DNA from 2 places in the Micromonospora sp. NBC_00860 genome. Region 1 is predicted to be linked to the other one. Evidence: riboswitches for the same ligand, from Rfam matches in the RefSeq annotation. Region 1 holds a riboswitch; the other holds the start of a gene.

Region 1 (9,852 bases):
CGCTGACCGCCACCGGAGCGGTGTACGCCGTCCAGGTGGTGGCCCCGTCCAGCTGGTACTCCGTGCTGGCGAGCCCGCTACCGCCGGCCTCGTCGGCGCCGGTGAGCGTGATCGTCACCGGTCCGGTGTGCCACCCGTCGGTCGGGGTGCCGGAAACCGCCGCCGTGGTCACCGGCGCGGTCTCGTCGGCCACCTCCGTGCTGAGCCGGAAGTAGTCGAACGAGGCGGTCTTCGACGCTGTCTGGTTGGCGCCGAGGGTGAACAGCCCCACCTTCGGGGTGGCCCCGACCGCGCTGTTGGTCAGCGCCGTCAACGCGGTCCAGGTCGTCCCGTCGGCCGAGTACGACGCGGTGAACGTGTCGCCCGTGCGGGCCAGCCGCAGGTGCCACACCGCCGAGGTCAGGTTGCCCGCCTCGGGTTGCGGGTTCTGGACCACCCCGGCGATCTCGCTGCGGAACTCGATCCGCCGCGTCACCGCCTGGCCGGCCTGGTTGTCCGCGATGAAGTCGAACTTCAGGTAGTTGTCGTCGTCGGCCTGCACGAGCAGACCGGCCTGCTGGTACTGCTCGTTCAGCAGACTGCCGTCGACCTTCGTCTCCAGGGTCCAGTCGCCCGACGGCGCGGTCTGGAGGATGAAGTTCTTCGGCCCGGTGTTGTCGGTGCCGTAGATGTCACCGTTGGGCACGTCGATCCGCAGCGCGCCATCGGTGACCCGGTAACCGCTCGGGTCCTCCCGCGTGATGGCGTCCCACCGGCACTTGTCCAGCGTGCTGCCGGTGAACTCGTCCGACGGGTCGACCGGGCCGGCCGGAGCGTCCGGCGTGACCTGGAACGAGTCGAACGCGGCGTCGACAACCGGCGCCTCGGTGCCTCCGTTGAGCGCGAAGACCCCGATCCGCGGGTTGGTGATGCCGGCGAGCGCTGCCGAACGGCCGACCGGGGTGAAGGTCTGCCCATCGGCCGAGACGGCCGCGGTCAGGTTCGTCCCGTCGCTGGTGATCCGCAGGTACACGGTGTCACCCGCCGGTGCGGCGGTCCTGTCGTCGGCCTCGTTGCGAGGCGTGGCCGCCGTTTCCCGGATGAACTCCACCGCCCGGCTGCCGTTGTACAGCAGGTCCAGCTTGGCGTAGTTGTCGTCGTCGCCGTACACCAGAAGGCCAGCCTGCTGGTAGTTGGCCGTCACCGGCAGGGTGACCTTGGTGGTCATCTCCCACGCGCCGGTCGGGGCCGCCTGGAGCACCAGGTTGGTGGCGTCGTTGCGTGCGCCGTAGAGGTCACCCACGCCGGTGGGCAGCCGCAGCGCGCCGCCACTGAGCGAGTAGAGCTGGTTCTCCCGGATCACGCTGGTCCAGCGGTCCTTGTCGAGGCTGTTGCCGTTGAAGTCGTCCGAACGCGCCCCGAAGCAGGACGTGTCCGGAGCGTCGACCCGCACCGGCACCGTGGCGTACGACTTGGCACCCTTGCTGTCGGTCACCGTGAGGGTGGCCGTGAAGGTACCCGGGCTGGTGTAGGTGTGGCTGGCGTCCAGTGTGGTCGCCGAGCCTCCGTCACCGAAGTCCCAGGCGTACGTCAGCGGGGTGTCGCCCTCGGCGTCGGTGGCCGTGCCGTCGAAGGCGACGGTGACCGGCGCGGTGCCGGTGGCCGGGGTGGCCGTGGCGCTGACCGTCGGCGGCCCGTTCTCGGTGACACCGCGGCCGACGAAGTCCATCCAGTTGACGTTGAACAGCGAACCCGTTCCGCCGTTCGGGTCGCGGGCCAGGAAGTACAGCGAGCCGCTCGCCGCGCCGGTGACCGGTGCGCTCACGTCCGTGTACGTCTGCCACGCGCCGGTCGACGGTACGACGGCCGTGGCGACCACCGGTCCGTCCACCGCACCCGCGCGGACCTCGATCCGACCGCCAGCGGCGGCGGAGGCGGCCCGGAACCGGATCTCGGTGATGTTGGTCAGGTCCGCCGGGGCGAGCGACCACCAGTCGCCGTCCTCGATGAACGCGACGCTCTGGCCGCCGCCGGCGGTGTCGGCGCCGGCCTCCCGCTGCACGCCGGCGTCGCCGCCGCCGGTGCTCACCGGTGCGCGCCCGGTGGCGGTGAAGAACTCGGCCTGCTTGCGCTTGGGCTGGAGCACCTCGATCGCGCGGCCGGTGAGCGGGCTGGCCCCGCCGGTCCCGCCACCGTCGGTGTAGGTGGCCTCGAAGACCGCGAAGACGTTCGCCTCGGCGCCGTGCCCGGAGGCGAGCGACGTCTGCACGGTGCCGCTGCAGCCGGTGTGCTGCTCCAGCGGGTGGGCGTGCTCGTCGTGGCCGAGCAGCACCTGGAGGTTGACCTTGGCGCAGTCGATCTGCCCGTCCTCCGGGTCGGTCACCTTGATCGAGTAGCGGACCTGGTCACCCCACTCGAAGAACCCACCGTCCGGCGGGAACTCGATGGTCACCGTCGGGGACGTGTTGCCCACGGTGACCGGCACGTTGGCCACCGCGGTACGGCCCTTGGGGTTGGTGACGGTGAGCTGGGCGGTGTAGTTGCCCGCCGTGGCGTACGTGTGGGTCGGGTTCGCCTCGGTGGAGGTCTGCCCGTCGCCGAAGGCCCAGGCGTAGGTGAGAGTGCCACCGTCCGGGTCCCGGGATCCGGCGCTGGAGAACTCGACAGTCAACGGCGCGGCGCCCGACGTCGGGGTCGCGGACGCCGTCGCGATCGGCGCGCGGTCACCGGCGGTGTAGTCGATCCGGTAGACGCCGGAGTTGTCGTTGTTGCCGCCGAAGCCGCTGCCCCACTCGATCAGGTACAGCGCGCCGTCCGGGCCGAACTCGAAGTCCATCGGCCGGACCATGCTCATGCCGGTGAGCAGCTGGTTGATGTCCACCAACGACTTGCCGTCGGGGGTCACCTGCATGGTGTACATCTTGTTCTGGTTCCACTCACCGAGCAGAGCCTTGCCGTCGTAGTACGCCGGCCACTTGCGGTTGGAGTTGAGGTCGGCGTCGTACCGGTAGACCGGGCCGCCCATCGGGGCGCCGCCGCCGCCGATCTCCGGGTAACGCGCGTCGCCGGCGTACCCGTAGTCGACGGTCGCAGGGACCACCGGCGGGAGGTTGGTCAGGCCCGTGTTGTTGGGCGAGTTGTTCACCGGCGCGGCGCAGTCGAACTTCGCGCCGCTCGGGCCGGACGGGAACGTGTAGTCGTTGTACGCCTCGTTCGTGCCCGTGCAGTACGGCCAGCCGTAGTTGCCCGGGGTGACGATGTTCCACTCGACCAGACCGCGCGGGCCCCGGTTCGGGTTGTCCGCGTTGGCGTCCGGCCCGTAGTCCGCGACGTACAGCGTGTTGGTCTTCGGGTCGGTGCCGATCCGGAACGGGTTGCGGAAGCCCATCGCGTAGATCTCGGGACGGGTCTTCTCGGTGCCCGGCGCGAAGAGGTTACCGGCCGGAACGGTGTACGTCCCGTCGTCCTCCGGGTGGATCCGGATCACCTTGCCGCGCAGGTCGTTCGTGTTGGCCGAGGTGCGCTGCGCGTCGTAGTCCTGGCGCCCCGCCCGCTCGTCGATCGGCGTGTACGAGTTCGACTCGAACGGGTTGGTGTTGTCACCGGTGGCCAGGTAGAGGTTGCCTGCGCCGTCGAAGGTCATGCTGCCGCCGGCGTGGCAGCAGGTGTTGCGCTGGGTGTCGACCCTCAGCACCTGCTTCTCGCTTGCCGGGTCGATGGTGTCACCGGTCACCGTGAACCGGGACAGCAGGTTGCGGGTGACCCCGTCGTTCGGGGCGTAGTACAGGTACACCCACTTGTTGGTGGCGAAGTCCGGGTCGAGCCGGATGCCGATGAGGCCGTCCTCGTTGCCGGTGAAGACGTCCAGGTCGACGGCGGTGACGGTGTTGCCGGTGTCCGGCTTCACGATCTGCACGCGACCGTCGCGCTCGATGTAGAAGACCCGCCCGTCGGGGGCGATGTCCAACTCCATCGGGTTGCTGGTGTTGCTGTCCAGCGTGACCTTCTCGAAGTTCGAGGTCTTCGAGGCGCCGCAGTCGGCGTTCTCGACACCGGCTGCGGTGCGGATGCCGCCGAGCAGGTGGGAGAGGAACTCGGGCTCCGCGTACGACTCCCGGGTGTGCCCGCCTCCCGTGTACCAGGAGCGGCCACCGTCGTAGTCCTGGCACCAGGCGATCGGGTGGTCCGCACCCATCGCGCCGGCGCCGGCGGTGTAGCTCTTCTCGTCCAGGCTGGCCAGCACGTGCACGTCCGGCCGGGGGTTGGTCTGGTAGTTGTACCACTCGTCGAACCGGGACCAGCGGTCCGGCAGTCCGGCCGTGGACGGGTGGGCGTGGTCCTCCACCTTGACCGTGGCCTGCTGGTTCTGCGGGTGGTTGGCGAAGTACGCGCCGACCAGGTCGCCGTACCAGGCCCAGCTGTACTCGGTGTCCGACGCGGCGTGGATACCGACGTAACCGCCGCCGGCCTTCACGTAGCGCTCGAACGCTGCCTGCTGGTCGGCGTTGAGCACGTCACCGGTGGTGGAGAGCCAGATCACCGCCTTGTACTTCGCCAGGTTGGCGTCGTTGAATGCGGCGCCGTCCTCGGAGTTGTCCACTGTGAATCCGTTGTCGACGCCGAGCTGCTGGATGGCGGCGATGCCGGTGGGGATGGAGTCGTGCCGGAAGCCGGCGGTCTTGGAGAAGACGAGGACGGAGAAGGGATCGGCTGCGGCCTTTGGCGCCTTCGGCGCCACCTGGCTGACCGGGGCTGCGGCCTTCGCATCCCGTGGGGGGACCTGGGCGGCCGCCTGGGCGGGCGCGCCGAACAGGGTGGTCGAGGCCATGGCCAGGGAGATCAGGGTTGCGGTGATGGGTACGCGGGCACGACGAGAACGGGACACGCCGCCTCCTGTGTCGTAGTTGACAGGGCTCGCGGGAGTCGGCTCGCCGAAGGCCGTCCCTGATGGAGTCGGTGGTCACACCGTGCCAGGGTGTCCCCACCGACATTTTGTCGAATCGCTGAACAAATTAATTCGGCTGGTTCGATGTCGGGCAAGATGCGGACGGGTAACGGTTCTGCAACGGCGTGCGACATTCCGAACAGGACCGCATGAAGTGCCCCATGGATCTTGATCGTTGTGGCGTGGTCCGGCCCGCCGGCTGCCGTCGACCCCGCGCCTTGGCAGGCCGGCGGATCTGTCGTACGGTGACACGCAAGTAACCCACGGGAGCCCGGTGTACCGGGCTGAGAGGGGGGCTGACAGCCCCCGACCGTTGAACCTGATCCGGGTAATGCCGGCGCAGGGAGGAGCGTTGCCGTGCCGTCCCTGGGGCGATTGCATCTCATCACCGACACCCGACCCGGCCGCGACCCACTCGCAGTGGTTCGCGCCGCCCTCACCGTGGCCCACGCCGACCTGGTGGTGCAGGTCCGGGTCGAGGATTCCGCCACCGACCGCGAGGCGTACGACCTGACCCGGCGGGTGCTGGCGCTCTGCACGCCGTACGGTGCGACCTGCCTGGTCAACGACCGGTTGCACGTGGCGCTGGCGGTGGGCGCCGCCGGTGGGCACGTCGGCGCCGACGACCTGCCGGTCGCCGCCGCTCGCCGGGTGCTCGGCCCCACCGGCGTGCTGGGCGCCACCGCCCGCGCGCCCGACCCGGCGCGCCAGGCCGTCGCGGCGGGCGCCAGCTACCTCGGCGTCGGGCCGTGCCACACCACCAGCACCAAGACCGGCCTGCCGGACCCCATCGGACCCGCCGGGGTACGCGCCGTCGTCGACGCCGTCGACGTCCCGGTCATCGCGATCGGCGGAGTGACAGCCGCCCGGGTACCGGCGCTGCGGGCCGCCGGGGCGTACGGGGTGGCGGTGGTCGGTGCGGTCTCCGCCGCCGCCGACCCGGCACTGGCGACCGCCGAGCTGATCGAGGCCCTGACGTGCTGACCGGCCGGTCCCCGTCATCGCCGTCGAGCGACCGGGCCCGGCCGGACGTGGCAGTGGTGGGGGCGGGGCCGATCGGGCTGGCCATTGCCTGGCGCTGCGCCGCGCGGGGGCTGCGGGTGGTGGTGCACGATCCGGCACCCGGCTCGGGGGCGTCGGCGGTCGCCGCCGGCATGCTCTCCCCGGTCGCCGAGGCGTACTTCGGTGAGCGGCAGCTGACCGGCTTGCTGCTGGCGTCCGCCGCCCGCTGGCCGGCGTTCGCCGCCGAGCTGACCGAGGCGACCGGGGTCGAGATCGGCTACCGGACCGAGGGCACCCTGATGGTCGGGCTCACCGGCGACGACCTGGCCGAGGCGCGCCGGCTGTGGGCGTACCAGCAGGGGTTGGGCCTGCCCGTGACGCCGCTGCGCCCCAGTGAGCTGCGCGACCGCGAACCGGCGCTCGCCCCGCGGGTGCGTGGTGGCGCGTTCGCGCCCACCGACCACCAGGTCGACCCCCGGCTGCTGGTGCCGGCGCTGCGCACGGCCGCGCAGCGGGCCGGCGCGGTGCTCGTGCCACAGCCGGTCCGGCAGCTGTCCGACGTGGACGCGCAGGTCACAGTGGTCGCCGCCGGCCGCGGGGCCGCCGCGCTCACCGGCCTGCCCGTGCGGCCGGTGAAGGGCCAGATCCTCCGACTCCGCGCGTCCGACGGCGTCGCGCCGGGCTTCCGGCACGTGATCCGGGGGTACGCCGACGGCGAGCACGTCTACCTGGTGCCCCGCACCGACGGTGAGGTAGTGCTCGGCGCGACTGTCGAGGAGCGCTCCGACACCACTGTCACCGCCGGCGCCGTGCAGCGGCTGCTGCGCGCCGGGATCGACCTGCTGCCCGAACTGGCCGAGTACGACCTGGTCGAGGCGGTCGCCGGCCTGCGCCCGGGCACCCCGGACAACGCGCCGGTCCTCGGGCCGCTGCCCGACCGACCCGACGTCCTGGCCGCCACCGGACACCACCGGCACGGCATCGTGCTCACCCCGATCACCGCCGACCTGATCGCCGACCTGGTGCTCGGCGGCGTACCCGACCCGCTGCTCGCGCCCTTTCGCGCCGACCGCTTCGGCGCTGCCGCGTTGGGCCGAGCTGAACCGACGATGGAGGGGGACCTGTGGAGTTGACGGTGAACGGGACCGGGCGCAGCGTCGCCGCTGGCGCGTCAGTGGCGGACCTGGTCCGCGACCTCGTGCCGCACCCCCGTGGGGTGGCGGTCGCTGTCAACGGCGAGGTGGTGCCCCGGACCGGCTGGCCGGCCCGGTCGCTGCGCGACGGTGACCGGGTCGAGGTGCTCACCGCGGCGCAGGGCGGGTGAGCGCCGTGCCGTTCGAACTGGGTGGGCAGACCTTCACCTCGCGGCTGATCCTCGGCACCGGCGGCGCCGCGAACCTGCACATGTTGGAGCAGGCGATCCGGGCGTCCGGTACCGAGCTGGTCACACTGGCGCTGCGCCGGGTGGGCACGGCGCCGGGCTCCACCGGCGGTCTGCTGGAGCTGCTGGACCGGTGCGGGGTACGCCTGCTGCCGAACACCGCCGGCTGCCACACCGCCACCGAGGCGGTGAAGGTGGCCCGGCTGGCCCGGGACGCGTTCGACACCGACTGGGTCAAGCTGGAGGTGATCGGCGACGAGCGGACCCTCCTGCCCGACGGGGTGGAGTTGCTCCGCGCCGCCGAGGAGTTGGTCGCCGACGGGTTCACAGTGCTGCCGTACACCAGCGACGACCCGGTGCTCGCCCGTCGCCTCGCCGACGTGGGCTGCGCCGCGGTGATGCCAGCCGGCTCGCCGATCGGTTCGGGGCTCGGCATCGGCAACCCGCACCACATCCGACTCATCCGGCAGGGTGTGGACGTGCCGGTGATCCTCGACGCCGGGATCGGCACCGCGTCCGACGCGGCCCTGGCCATGGAGCTGGGCTGTGACGGGGTGCTGCTGGCGAGCGCTGTCACCCGGGCGGCCGACCCGGTGGCGATGGCCACCGCGATGCGGTTGGCGGTCGAGGCCGGCCGACTGGCCGCCGGCGCGGGCCGGATCGCCCGCCGCTTCCACGCGCTCGCCTCCACCCCCGACGAGGGAAGACCCGAGCTGTGACCGGGTTGGTGCCGCCCGCAGATCTTGGAAGCAGTCTGCCCCTGGAGAGGCCCATTCCTTCCAAGATTCCGTCTGGGGTAGTTGTTCTTACCGATCGGCTGGTCGCTCGCGCTCGGCTCGACCGGGCTATCGCGGGAGCTGTGGCCGGGGGAGTGCGCTGGGTGGTGCTGCGGGAGAAGGACCTGCCGCGCGCCGAACGTGCCGCCCTCGCCGCCGAACTGCGGGCGATCCTCGCCGACGTCGACGGGACCCTCATCGTGGCCGGCCCCGACCCGCTCGGCGGCGACGCCGTGCACCTGCCCGCCGCCGGCCCGTACCCGCCGCCGACCCACGGTCTGGTCGGCCGCTCCTGCCACCACCAGACCGAGCTGAACCGCCTGACCACCGAGCACTACGCCACCGTCTCCCCAATCTGGCCCACAAGGACAAAACCCGGTTACGGCCCACCCCTGGGACCGGACGGCCTGCGAAAGCTTGTCGACTCCAGCCCCGTGCCGCTGCTGGCGCTGGGCGGAGTCGAAACCCCGGACCAGGTAACCGCCTGCGTCCAAGCAGGAGCCACCGGAGTAGCCGTACTGGGCGCACTCATGCGCGCCACGAACCCGGCAGAGACAGCCGCCACCCTGACCAGCGCCTTCAAAGAGGCGGTTACCCCTGTGCTGACCCAAACCCGGCGCGGGGTCACCCAGGTCTCCACGTCAGGGCTGCGGCCGACCGTGCCCACGCAGGGATCAAGCCTGACCGCCCGGAGTGGGCACGGTCGGCCGCAGCCCCAAACCGCAACCAAGGAGGAGAAGTGACCCCGAGCACCATCCTCACCATCGCCGGCTCGGACTCCGGCGGCGGCGCAGGCATCCAGGCCGACCTCAAGGTCTTCGCCGCGCTGGGCGCGTACGGCACCAGCGTCCTCACGGCGGTCACCGCGCAGAACACCAGGGGTGTCGACGCGGTGCTGCCGCTACCCCCGCGCACCGTCACCGAGCAGTTGGACAGCGTGCTCACCGATTTCACGGTCTGCGCGGTGAAGACGGGGATGCTCGGCACCCCGGCGATCGCGGACGTGGTTGCCGAGGCGGCCCGGGACGGTCGGCTGCCTCAGCTCGTCGTCGACCCGGTGCTGGTCGCCACGAGTGGTCACCGGCTCGGCGTGGTGGGCGCGGTGGAGCGGCTGCTGCCGTACGCCAGTGTCGCGACCCCGAACTGCGCGGAGGCCGCGGCGATCACCGGACGCCCGGTGGACGACGTGGCCGCGATGGTCGTGGCCGCCGAGGCCCTGGTGGCCGGCGGCCCGGAGTACGTGGTGGTCACGGGCGGTGACCTGGACGGGGGCGAAGCGGTCGACGTGCTGCACGGCGGCGGGGTCACCACGGTGTTGCGCGCACCCCGGGTGCCCACCCGGCACACCCACGGCACCGGGTGCTCGTTCTCGGCGGCGATCGCGGTGCGGCTCGGTCTGGGCGATCCGGTGCCGGCCGCCGTGGGGGCCGCCAAGGAGTACGTGCTCCGTGCGCTGACCGGCGCGCGGGGTTGGGAGCTCGGAGCGGGGCGCGGACCGCTGAACCACTTCGGCTGGTCCGCTTGATCACCAGGGAGGCTGTCATGCACGCACGAGGCAAGGTGTACGTCGAGGGTTCGCGGCCGGATGTCCGGGTGCCGTTCGCGGAGGTGGGACTGACCGGGGACCTGCCGCCGGTGCGGCTCTACGACACGTCAGGTCCCGGGTCGGACCCGGAGGTGGGGCTGCCGCCGCTGCGCGGGCCGTGGATCGCCGAGCGGGGTGACGTGGCACCGGTGCGGGGTGCGGGCACGCCGTTGGCCGGGGTGGA
Region 2 (9,852 bases), 700 kb from region 1:
GTCGGCGAGGTCGCTCAGCTTGCGGCCGGACGGGTGCCGGGAGGTCATCCGGCCGGAGTGCTGGGCCGAGGTGATCGCCACCAGCCCGTGACCGTGCTCCTTCACCAGCGTGGCGAACTCCACCATCGCGCCGTTGACCCCGGAGTTCGAGGCGAGCACGAAGACGTCGGTGGGGCGCACCGGGGCCAGCTCGTAGAGGCGGTGCGCGACGGCCGGGTCCCGTTCCAGCAGCGGGCCGAGCCGTTCGGCCGGTTCGCCGCCGAGCAGCACCAGGTCGCGTAGGGCGATCCGGTTGGTCGGCACGAGACCGCCGGCCCGTCCGGCGATCTCCATGGCGAGGGCCTCCGAGTGCCCGGTGCCGAAGGCGTGCACCACGCCGTCGGCCCGGACGGCCTCGGCGATCAGGTCGGCGGCCCGCCCCACCGCCTCCCGCTGACTGGCGGCCACCCGGCCGATCGTCTCGGTCACCACGGCCAGGTAGTCCTCGGCACTCACCGTCATACGTCCTCCGTCGTTCGATTGCGGGCCAGCCAACGAACCGCGAAGTCGACCGCCGCCCGCTGGCGCATCAACCTGCCGGTCCCGGTGCCGACCGGTGCGGTGCGTACCACCCCGGTGGCCTCCAGGTCCTCGCCCAACACGGCGAAGTCGTCCGCGTCGAGTCGTACGTCCTGCCACCACACCCATTCCCGGCCACCGTCGGCGGTACGCACGGCGGCACCGAGTCGCTCCCGGGGCGAGCCGGGGCAGCGGTACTCGGCCAGGTGCAGCGAGGTGCTCACCGAGTGGTCCACGCCGAGGAGCAACACGTCGGCGTCCAGGTCGTAGAGGCGCGCCAGCGGGGAGCCCTCGCCGAGCATGTCCGCCAGGGTGTGCCCTGCCACCACCTGTTCGGCGGCCGGCCCGAGCGCGGCGAACGACACGTGCGGATGCGAGCTGCGCAGGGCGCCGGGCCAGCCACGGACCGTCTCGGCGAGCGCACCCATGAACCGGCTCGGCGTGACCGCCGGGTCGAAGCCCGGCATCTCCGAGCGGATCAGCGGCCACCAGCCCGCTGGCACCGGCGGGTTGCGCCACTGCGCGGGGTCGCTGTTGTCGGGCGTGTGGGTGGGCACGACGATCGTGCCGTCCGGGCCGAGCGCGTCGCGCAGGGCGAGCACCATCGCGTGCGGGCCGCCGCTGACGAAGCCCAGGGGACGCAGCGCGGCGTGCACCAGCAGCGTCGAGCCGGGGCGTACGCCGAGCACGCGCAGCTGCGCGGCGACCGAGCGACGGCTGCCCGGCCCGCTGGCGTCCGTCGTCACGATGGCTTTTCCTCGCCGGCCCGCACGGCTCAGGCCGTTCCGCCGGCTCGGGCCAGGATCGCCTCGGCGAGCGGGGCCGGCGCGGCGTCCGGGATCCAGTGACTCACCCCGGGCAGCTGCACGAAGCGGTAGTCGCCGGTGACGTTCTCCGCGCACGCCTCGGCGGCGGTCCGGCCGATGGCGACGTCGCTGTCACTCCAGACGTACGTGGTGGGCACCGCGACCGGGCCGACGCCGGCCAGGTCGGCGCGGGACATCGCCCGGTACCAGTTCAGCGCGGCCGTGAGCGCCCCCGGCTCCCGCATCGGGTCGGCGTACCGGTTCACCCGGGAGGTGTCGCCCACCCCGCCGAGCAGCTTGCGCAGCGCGGTGGCGTGCCACGCCAGCAGCACCTTCTCCGCCTTGTCCGGCTTGCGGAACAGCGCGATGTACGACGAGCGGGCCTTCTGTTGGGCGTCGGTGCTCAGGGCGTGCGCCATGGCCGCCGGATGCGGTACGGACACCGCGGTCAGCGTGTGGACCCGCTCGGGGTGCCGGGCGGCGACCGCCCAGGCCACGACAGCGCCCCAGTCGTGGCCGACCAGGTGGGCGGCGTCCAGCCCGAGCGCGTCGAGCACCGCCACCACGTCGGTGACGAGCTCGGGGATCCGGTAGTCGGCCACCGCCGTGGGCCGCGCCCCGGGTGAGTAACCGCGCTGGTCCAGCGCGTACGTGCGCAGCCCAGCGGCGTGCAGCGCCGGTACCACGTCGTCCCACTCGCCGCTGTGCTGCGGGAAGCCGTGCAGCAGCAGGACGGGTACGCCGTCCGTCGGACCGCCGACGGTCACCTCGAACGTGAAGCCTCGCCCGTCAACCCGCATGATCGGAAGCGTACCCAGCCGGCGGCGGGCCGGCCCCTCCCGCAGGTCAGGCGGATGCCCTGCTGGGCCCGCGACCCCGGTCGGTGTTAGCGTCAGCGAGACAACTTCATATCCGACAGGGGAGCGCACAGCGCTGAGAGTGCGGGCACGCCCGCAGACCCTCGAACCTGATCTGGGTAATGCCAGCGCAGGGAGTTCGGTCGACCTCCAGCCGCGCCGCAGTCCGGTGCCACCGGACGCGGCGTGCGTCTTCTCCTGGTTCTCTTCACTTGAACTGGGAGCAAACATGAAATCCACCAGCGACACCAACCGTTGGCGCACCATCGACATCGTGGTCGCCTCGGTGATCGCTGTCGCCTTCGGCGTCATCTTCTGGGCCTGGGGCCTGGTCTGGAGCGCCACCGAGGGCGCGTTCGCCTTCTTCCCGCCGGCGCAGACGCTGCTCTACGGCGTCTGGCTGATGCCGGCGGTGATCGGTGGGCTGGTCATCCGCAAGCCCGGCGCCGCGCTCTACTGCGAGACGGTGGCCGCGGTGCTGTCCGCGCTGCTGGGCAGCCAGTGGGCCGGCACGGTGATCCCGCAGGGCATCGTGCAGGGCATCGGCGCCGAGTTGGCCTTCGCCGCCTTCCGGTACCGGTCGTTCCGGCTGCCGACCGCTGTGTTCGCCGGTGCGCTGACCGGCCTCAGCGCCGCGTTGTTCGACTTCTTCGTCTGGAACGTCGACTACGCGCTGACCGACTACCGCATCCCGTACGCGCTGCTCACCATCGTCAGCGCCACCGTGATCGCCGGCGCCGGCGGCTGGCTGCTCACCAACGCCCTGGCCAACACCGGCGTCCTGGACCGCTTCCCCGCAGGCCGAAACCGAGCCCTGATCTAACCCCCACCCACTCGCGTCGATCATGAGGTTGACGGGCGGATGGATCTTCATAACCGCCGTCAACCTCATGATCGACCGTGCAGGGTTAGGCGGGGCGCGCGGTTGGGTGGAGGGGGTGGGTCGGTGGGCGGGGTTTTGCTGCGGGGGTTCGGGTGGCGGCACGCTGGGCGGCGCGCCTGGGCCGTTCGCGGGGTTGACCTGCGGGTTGAGGCTGGGGAGCGGGTTCTGCTTCTCGGACCGTCCGGGGCCGGCAAGAGCACACTGCTCAGCGCGCTGGCCGGGCTGCTCCCCGAGGACTCCGGCGAGCAGGAGGGCACCGTCGAGATCGACGGGCTCGACCCGCGCAAGGGGCGGGAACGGGTCGGCATCGTCTTCCAGGACCCGGAGACCCAACTGGTGATGGCGCGCTGCGGCGACGACGTCGCGTTCGGGCTGGAGAACCGGGGCGTGCCGGCCGACGAGATCTGGCCCCGGGTGGACGAGGCGCTGCACCGGGTCGGCTTCCCGTACCCCCGGGACCGCCACACCGCGGCGCTCTCCGGCGGCGAGCAGCAACGCCTCGCCCTGGCCGGCGCGCTGGCCCTGCGCCCCGCCCTGCTGCTGCTCGACGAGCCGACCGCCAACCTCGACCCGGCCGGGGCCGACCTGGTCCGGCGCGCGGTGGCAGGTGCACTGGACGCCGACACCACGCTGATCCTGGTCGAGCACCGGGTCGCCGAGGCGCTGCCGCTTGTCGACCGGGTGGTCGTCCTGGAACCGGGTGGCGGCGTCCGCGCGGACGGCACACCCGAGGCGGTATTCGCCACCCACGGCGCCGCCCTGGCCGCCGAGGGGGTCTGGGTGCCCGGTCACCCCATCGCGCCCCGGGCGGCCACCGCCGGGCCCGGGGAGCTGTTGCTCACCGCCGACCGGCTCGGCCTGCCGCCCCGGCTGGGCTCCACAGACCTGGCGGTACGCGCCGGTGAGGCACTCGCCGTACGCGGACCCAACGGCGCCGGCAAGTCCACCCTGGCGTTGCTGCTCGGCGGCCTGCTCCGGCCGGGCAGAGGGCGGGTCACCGCGTCCGCCGAGTTGGCCGGCCGGGACCACCGCACTCCCCCACACCGGTGGCGGGCCCCCGCGCTGGCCCGACGGATCGGGTCGGTCTTCCAGGATCCGGAGCACCAGTTCGTCACCAGCACGGTCTTCGACGAGTTGGCGCTCGGCCCACGCCGCACCGGTCAACCCGAGGCGGTCGTCAAGGAGACCGTGGCCGGGCTGCTGGAACGGCTGCGACTGGCCCGGCTCGCCGCCGCCAACCCGTACACCCTCTCCGGTGGCGAGGCGCGGCGGCTGAGCGTCGCGACCGCCCTGGCCACCGCGCCACGCCTGTTGATCTGCGACGAACCCACCTTCGGCCAGGACCGGCGGACCTGGCGGGAGCTGGTCGACCTCTTCGCCGACCTGCGCGACGCCGGCCACGGCGTGGTCACCGTCACCCACGACGCGGACTTCGTGGCCGCGCTCGCCGACCGCACCGTCACCCTGCGACGCGCCCCGGACGACGGCCGATGATCAGTATCGAGCCGGTCGCCGCGCCGGACGCGCCGTTGGCCCGCCGCAACCCGGTGGCGAAGGTCGCCGCCGCACTGGTCTTCTCGTTCACCCTGCTGTCGACCCTGGACCCGGTGGCCCCGGCCATCGCCATCGCCCTCGAACTGGCCGTCCTGCCGCTGTTCGGCATCCGCTACCGGGTGCTTGCCCGTCGGGCCTGGCCACTGCTGCTCAGTGCCGCCGGCATCCTGGTCACCCTGGTCCTGTTCGCGGCCGACCGGTCCGGCCGGGTCCTGCTCGACGCGGGGCCGGTGCTGGTGAGCACCGGAGTGCTGCTCACCGCGCTCGGCCTGGTGCTGCGGGTGTTCGCGGTGGCACTGCCCGGTGTGATCGTCTTCGCGACCACCGACCCCACCGACCTGGCCGACGCGTTGATCCAGAACGCGAAGGCGCCGGCCCGGTTCGCCATCGGGGCGCTGGCGGCGTTCCGGCTGGTGCCGCTGCTCGGTCAGGAGTGGCAGATGATCAGCATGGCTCGGCGCGCCCGGGGCGTCGACGCGGGACGCAATCCGGTGGCGAAACTGCGGCTCTTCGCCTCCACCGCGTTCGCGCTGCTGGTGGGGGCGATCCGTCGAGGCACCCGGTTGGCGGTGGCGATGGACGCGCGGGGCTTCGACGCCGGCACACCTCGTACCGTCGCCCGCCACCAGCGTTTCGGCCTTGCCGACACACTGCTCATCGCCGGGGCGGTCGCGCTGGCCGGCGCGGCCCTTACGACAAGTGTGCTGGTCGGCGCCTTCCGCCCCCTGATCAGCTGACCCCCACTCAGCGCCGCCGCCTGCTCCCCGCCCGCTGCCCCGCCCGCTGCCCCGCCCACAAGATCCGCACAACATCAGGGATGTAGTGGCCTCGCTGGCGAAGGAGACCCCTACATCCCTGATGTTGCTGTCCCACCCAGCGCCCCCGCGACACCCCCGCACCACAATCGCCGATCTTGCGGTTTCTGTCGTTGGTTCATCCCGATATGCCGGTGATGCGAGGGCAGAAAGTGCAAGATCGCGGGAGCAGGGCTGGGCTGGGCTGGGCTGGGCTGGGAGGGCTGGGTGGGGTGGGCTGGGTGGGGTGGCTCTGTCAGCTGCGGCGGAAGGCGTAGCGGCGGGCCTGGCCGGCTTGCTGACTGCGGCCGCCGCCGGAGCGGTTGCCGCCACCCTGCGGCGGGCCGGCCGTCGGTGCCGATGGTCGCGCTGTCGTCTTCGGCAGGTCGCCCACCGTCGGCGCGTCGACCGCTGCCGGCACGTCGACCGGCAGCGCCACCTCGTCCAGGACGGCCGCTGGCAGTGCCGGCTCGGCGAGCACCGCCAGCAGCGCCGGCTCGGCCAGCGTTCCCGGTTCCACAAGCACCGCCGGCAGGGCCGGTTCGACAGCGAGGTCGAGGGCCGGAAGGGCGGGTGGGATCGGGCCGTGGTCGGCCGCCGGGTCGACGCCGAGCGGCGTCGCTCTCGGGGTACGGGTCTTCTTCGGGTTACGCCTGGCAGGCATCCGGGCCTCCTTCAATGCCGACCGGCACGGCCGGTCCCGCGCTGCGGCGGTCGGTCGGATCGGCTGGTGACCGCCGTCGCGCGACGGTCGAGTGGGGAAGGGACTGCTCACCGGGGGTCGGGCACTGCCAGCGCCGCCGAACGGCGGGGAGGGAATGCGGGACGCCCGGGAGCGCACGGACCGCGACGCGGGACGGCGGGCCGGCTCGGAAGTGGGGCGTCAGTTACGCATGTCCGTACCGTAGCCACCGCCCGACCGGCGCGCATCCGTTTTTACTGGCACGATCGGCACATGCTGATCGCGTTCTCGATCACCCCGCTCGGCGGTGACGACTCCGTGGGTGACCTGGTCGCCGAGGCGGTGCGGGTGGTCCGTGCGTCCGGCCTGCCCAATCGGACCGATGCCATGTTCACCACCGTCGAGGGTGAGTGGGACGAGGTGATGGCGGTGGTGAAGCAGGCGGTCGACGTGGTCGCCGCGCGGGCGCCCCGGGTGAGTGTGGTGCTCAAGGCCGACGTCCGGCCTGGGGTCACCGACGCGCTGACCGGGAAGATCGCCCGAATCGAAGCCCGTCTCGCCGAAGGCTGACGGGCGCGGCGCGGGATGACGACACGTTTCCCTGCGCGGCACTCACCGACCATTGCCGACGGCCCGGGCCGCCAGCGGCAACGTCCACATCACGTGCAGTAACGGGACGCCCGTCACTGGTCCGTATCGGGTCACATCACGGTAAGTTTCCAAACGCTGATAGTGGTGTGACGAGAGGTGGCGGCACGAATGGCTGATCAGGCGAGGGCACAAATCGGTGTGACCGGGCTGGCGGTGATGGGTCGCAACGTGGCCCGCAACCTGGCCCGCAACGGCTTCACGGTGGCAGTGCACAACCGCTCGCCGGAGCGCACCCGCAGCCTGGTCGCCGAGCACGGCGACGAGGGCACGTTCGTGCCGGGCGAGACGATGGCCGACTTCGTGGCGTCACTGGAACGCCCCCGCGCGGTCATCGTCATGGTCAAGGCCGGCGCGCCCACCGACGCGGTGATCGACGAGTTGGTGCCGCTGCTCGACGAGGGCGACATCATCGTCGACTGTGGCAACGCCCACTTCGCCGACACCCGCCGCCGCGAGGAGTCGCTGCGGGCGCAGGGGCTGCACTTCAGCGGCACCGGCGTCTCCGGTGGCGAGGAGGGCGCGCTGCGCGGGCCGAGCATCATGCCGGGCGGTTCCGCCGAGTCGTACGCGAAGCTCGGGCCGATGTTCGAGAAGATCGCCGCCCAGGTGGACGGCGTGCCGTGCTGCATGCACGTCGGGCCGGACGGCGCCGGGCACTTCGTCAAGATGGTGCACAACGGCATCGAGTACGCCGACATGCAGCTCATCGCCGAGGCGTACGACCTGCTCCGGGCGGGCCTGGACGCGACGCCGGCCGAGATCGCGGAGATCTTCCGGGAGTGGAACAACGGCGAGCTGGAGTCGTTCCTCATCGAGATCACCGCCGATGTGCTCGCGCACACCGACGCGGCGACGGGCCGGTCGTTCGTGGACATCGTGCAGGACCGGGCCGAGCAGAAGGGCACCGGTCGGTGGACAGTGCAGAGCGCCCTGGACCTGGGCATTCCGATCACCGGGATCGCCGAGGCGACCTTCGCCCGTTCGCTCTCGGGGCACGTCGACCAGCGTGAGGCGGCCCGCCGGACGTTCCCCGACGCGGGTGAGAAGTGGCAGGTCAGCGACCGGGACAAGTTCGTCGAGGACGTCCGCCGGGCGCTGCTCGCCTCCAAGATCGTCGCGTACGCGCAGGGCTTCGACCACATCCGTGCGGGCAGCCAGGAATACAACTGGGACATCGACCTGGGTGGCACCGCGACGATCTGGCGGGGTGGCTGCATCATCCGGGCCCGCTTCCTCAACCGGATCCGTGAGGCGTACGACGAGCAGCCGGACCTGCCGACGCTGCTGGTGGCCCCGTACTTCGCGGAGGCGGTCAGCGCTGGCGTGCCGAGCTGGCGGCGGGTGGTGGCCGACGCGACCCGGGCCGGTGTGCCGACGCCCGCGTTCTCGTCGTCGCTGGCGTACTTCGACGCGTTGCGCGCGGAGCGGCTGCCCGCCGCGCTGATCCAGGGTCTGCGGGACAACTTCGGCGCGCACACCTACCAGCGGGTGGACCGCGAAGGTTCGTTCCACACCACCTGGGCCGCCGACCGCACCGAGTCCCCGGCGTAGCCGGGGCGGCGCCCTGCGCGCCACCGTGATCGTGCTCGATCCTTGATGTAGTGGTCTCCCCCGGTGGGGAGGCCACTACAAAAATGTTCGGGCGAGATCATGGGGAGGGCCGCGCGGGGGGACGGTCAGCCGACCGTGGCGTGCATCTCCCAGACCAGGATCTCGGCCGGTTCGTCGGCGGTGACCCGCCGGCCACCGGTCATGGTGAGCCGGGCGGCGTCGCCACTGCCGAGCGGGCCGCTGCCCTCCAGGGTCACCGTGCCGTCCGGCACGTACACGTGCACGTAGGGCGCGTCGGGGATGGTGACCTCGTCGCCGGGGGCGAGACGGGCGGCGTGCAGGGTCGCGTACCGGTTGCGGATCCGGATCGCGGACGCGCCGTCGTAGCGGTCCATCCCGGAGGCGATCGGCACCAGGCCCCCGCGGAGCAGCTCGTCCTCGATCTCCAACTGCTCGTAACCGGGGTCGACGCCCTGCTCGTCGGGGAGCACCCACATCTGCACGAAGTGCACCGGGTCGCTGTGCGGCTCCTGGTTGTTGAGCCGCCAGGCGTCGTTCTTCTCCGAGTGCAGGATGCCGGTGCCGGCGCTCATCCGTTGGGCCAGACCCGGGTAGATCACCCCGGAGTGCCCGGTGGAGTCCTGGTGCACCAGGGAACCGCGCAGCACCCAGGTCACGATCTCCATGTCCTGGTGCGGGTGGGTCTCGAAGCCGGCCCCCGGTCGGACCACGTCGTCGTTGTTGACCAGCAGCAGGCCGTGGTGGGTGTTCGCCGGGTCGTAGTGCCGGGAGAACGAGAAGGAGTGCTTGGAGTCCAGCCAGGAGATCCGGGTGGCGAAGCGATCGTCGGCACGACGGATGTCGACAGCGGGCGCGGGCGCGGTCACCAGGCACGCTGCCCGGAATCGGGGATGGACGGCGCCCAGGTCAGGGCTGGCTCACCGGTGGCCAGTTCGGCGATCTCACCGGTCCGCAGCTGAGGTGTGTGGCCGAACTCGGCGCAGTGCTGCTCGGCGATCTCGGCGCAGATCTCGGCCACCTGCTCGCAGATCGGGTCGCCCAGATCGGCGGCGTTCAACGCCATGATCATCTTGAATCGGAGATCCCGCATTCCCACCCCAACCGCCGTCGTCCCACCACCTCCGGACCCTACCCGCCGCCCGTGCGCGGGACGCCGAAACGACCGCAACCACCCACGCCAACCACACGCCTACCCCGCCGACCGAACGCCCACCCGCCGGGCCGGGTCGATCATGGAGTTGTGGTGGTGAGCATAAACCGCAAAAGCGGCTGATCCGGCCACCACAACTCCATGATCGACCCGGGCGGGGCGGGGGCGGGGTGGGGTGGGGTGGGGGCGGGTGGGGATGCGACGGCGCCGTCCGCACGGGTGCGGACGGCGCCGGGGACAGTTGGGGATCGGTCAGAAGAAGCGGCGGCGCTTGGCCTTCTGCGGACGGATCAGGTCCGCACCCTTGGTCAGCAACCGGGTCGCCCCGGAGGGACCACGCCGGGC

Evidence for each region. Region 1 has a riboswitch for thiamine pyrophosphate ahead of thiE (thiamine phosphate synthase). Riboswitches for the same ligand answer to the same signal wherever they lie in the genome.
Region 2: it holds a riboswitch for thiamine pyrophosphate, as region 1 does, so the genes downstream of both, OH804_RS00465 (ECF transporter S component) here and thiE (thiamine phosphate synthase) in region 1, are expected to answer to the same signal.

What each region holds. Positions count from the first base shown of each region.
Region 1 covers NZ_CP108825.1:6,866,816-6,876,667, forward strand. Annotated here, with positions in the region: gene OH804_RS31845 (ThuA domain-containing protein) at 1-4,864, opposite strand, end outside; TPP riboswitch at 5,178-5,287, shown strand; gene thiE (thiamine phosphate synthase) at 5,282-5,908, shown strand; gene thiO (glycine oxidase ThiO) at 5,902-7,059, shown strand; gene thiS (sulfur carrier protein ThiS) at 7,050-7,250, shown strand; gene OH804_RS31865 (thiazole synthase) at 7,247-8,026, shown strand; partial or broken gene OH804_RS31870 (thiamine phosphate synthase) at 8,092-8,664, shown strand; gene thiD (bifunctional hydroxymethylpyrimidine kinase/phosphomethylpyrimidine kinase) at 8,823-9,608, shown strand; gene thiC (phosphomethylpyrimidine synthase ThiC) at 9,626-9,852, shown strand, end outside.
Region 2 covers NZ_CP108825.1:90,882-100,733, reverse strand. Annotated here, with positions in the region: gene OH804_RS00480 (sugar isomerase domain-containing protein) at 1-501, opposite strand, end outside; gene OH804_RS00475 (aminoglycoside N(3)-acetyltransferase) at 498-1,304, opposite strand; gene OH804_RS00470 (alpha/beta fold hydrolase) at 1,334-2,164, opposite strand; TPP riboswitch at 2,272-2,376, shown strand; gene OH804_RS00465 (ECF transporter S component) at 2,451-3,044, shown strand; gene OH804_RS00460 (ABC transporter ATP-binding protein) at 3,168-4,598, shown strand; gene OH804_RS00455 (energy-coupling factor transporter transmembrane component T family protein) at 4,595-5,395, shown strand; gene OH804_RS00450 (hypothetical protein) at 5,709-6,116, opposite strand; gene OH804_RS00445 (thiamine-binding protein) at 6,408-6,704, shown strand; gene gndA (NADP-dependent phosphogluconate dehydrogenase) at 6,894-8,336, shown strand; gene OH804_RS00435 (pirin-like bicupin family protein) at 8,462-9,223, opposite strand; gene OH804_RS00430 (thioredoxin reductase) at 9,220-9,447, opposite strand; gene OH804_RS00425 (hypothetical protein) at 9,760-9,852, opposite strand, start outside.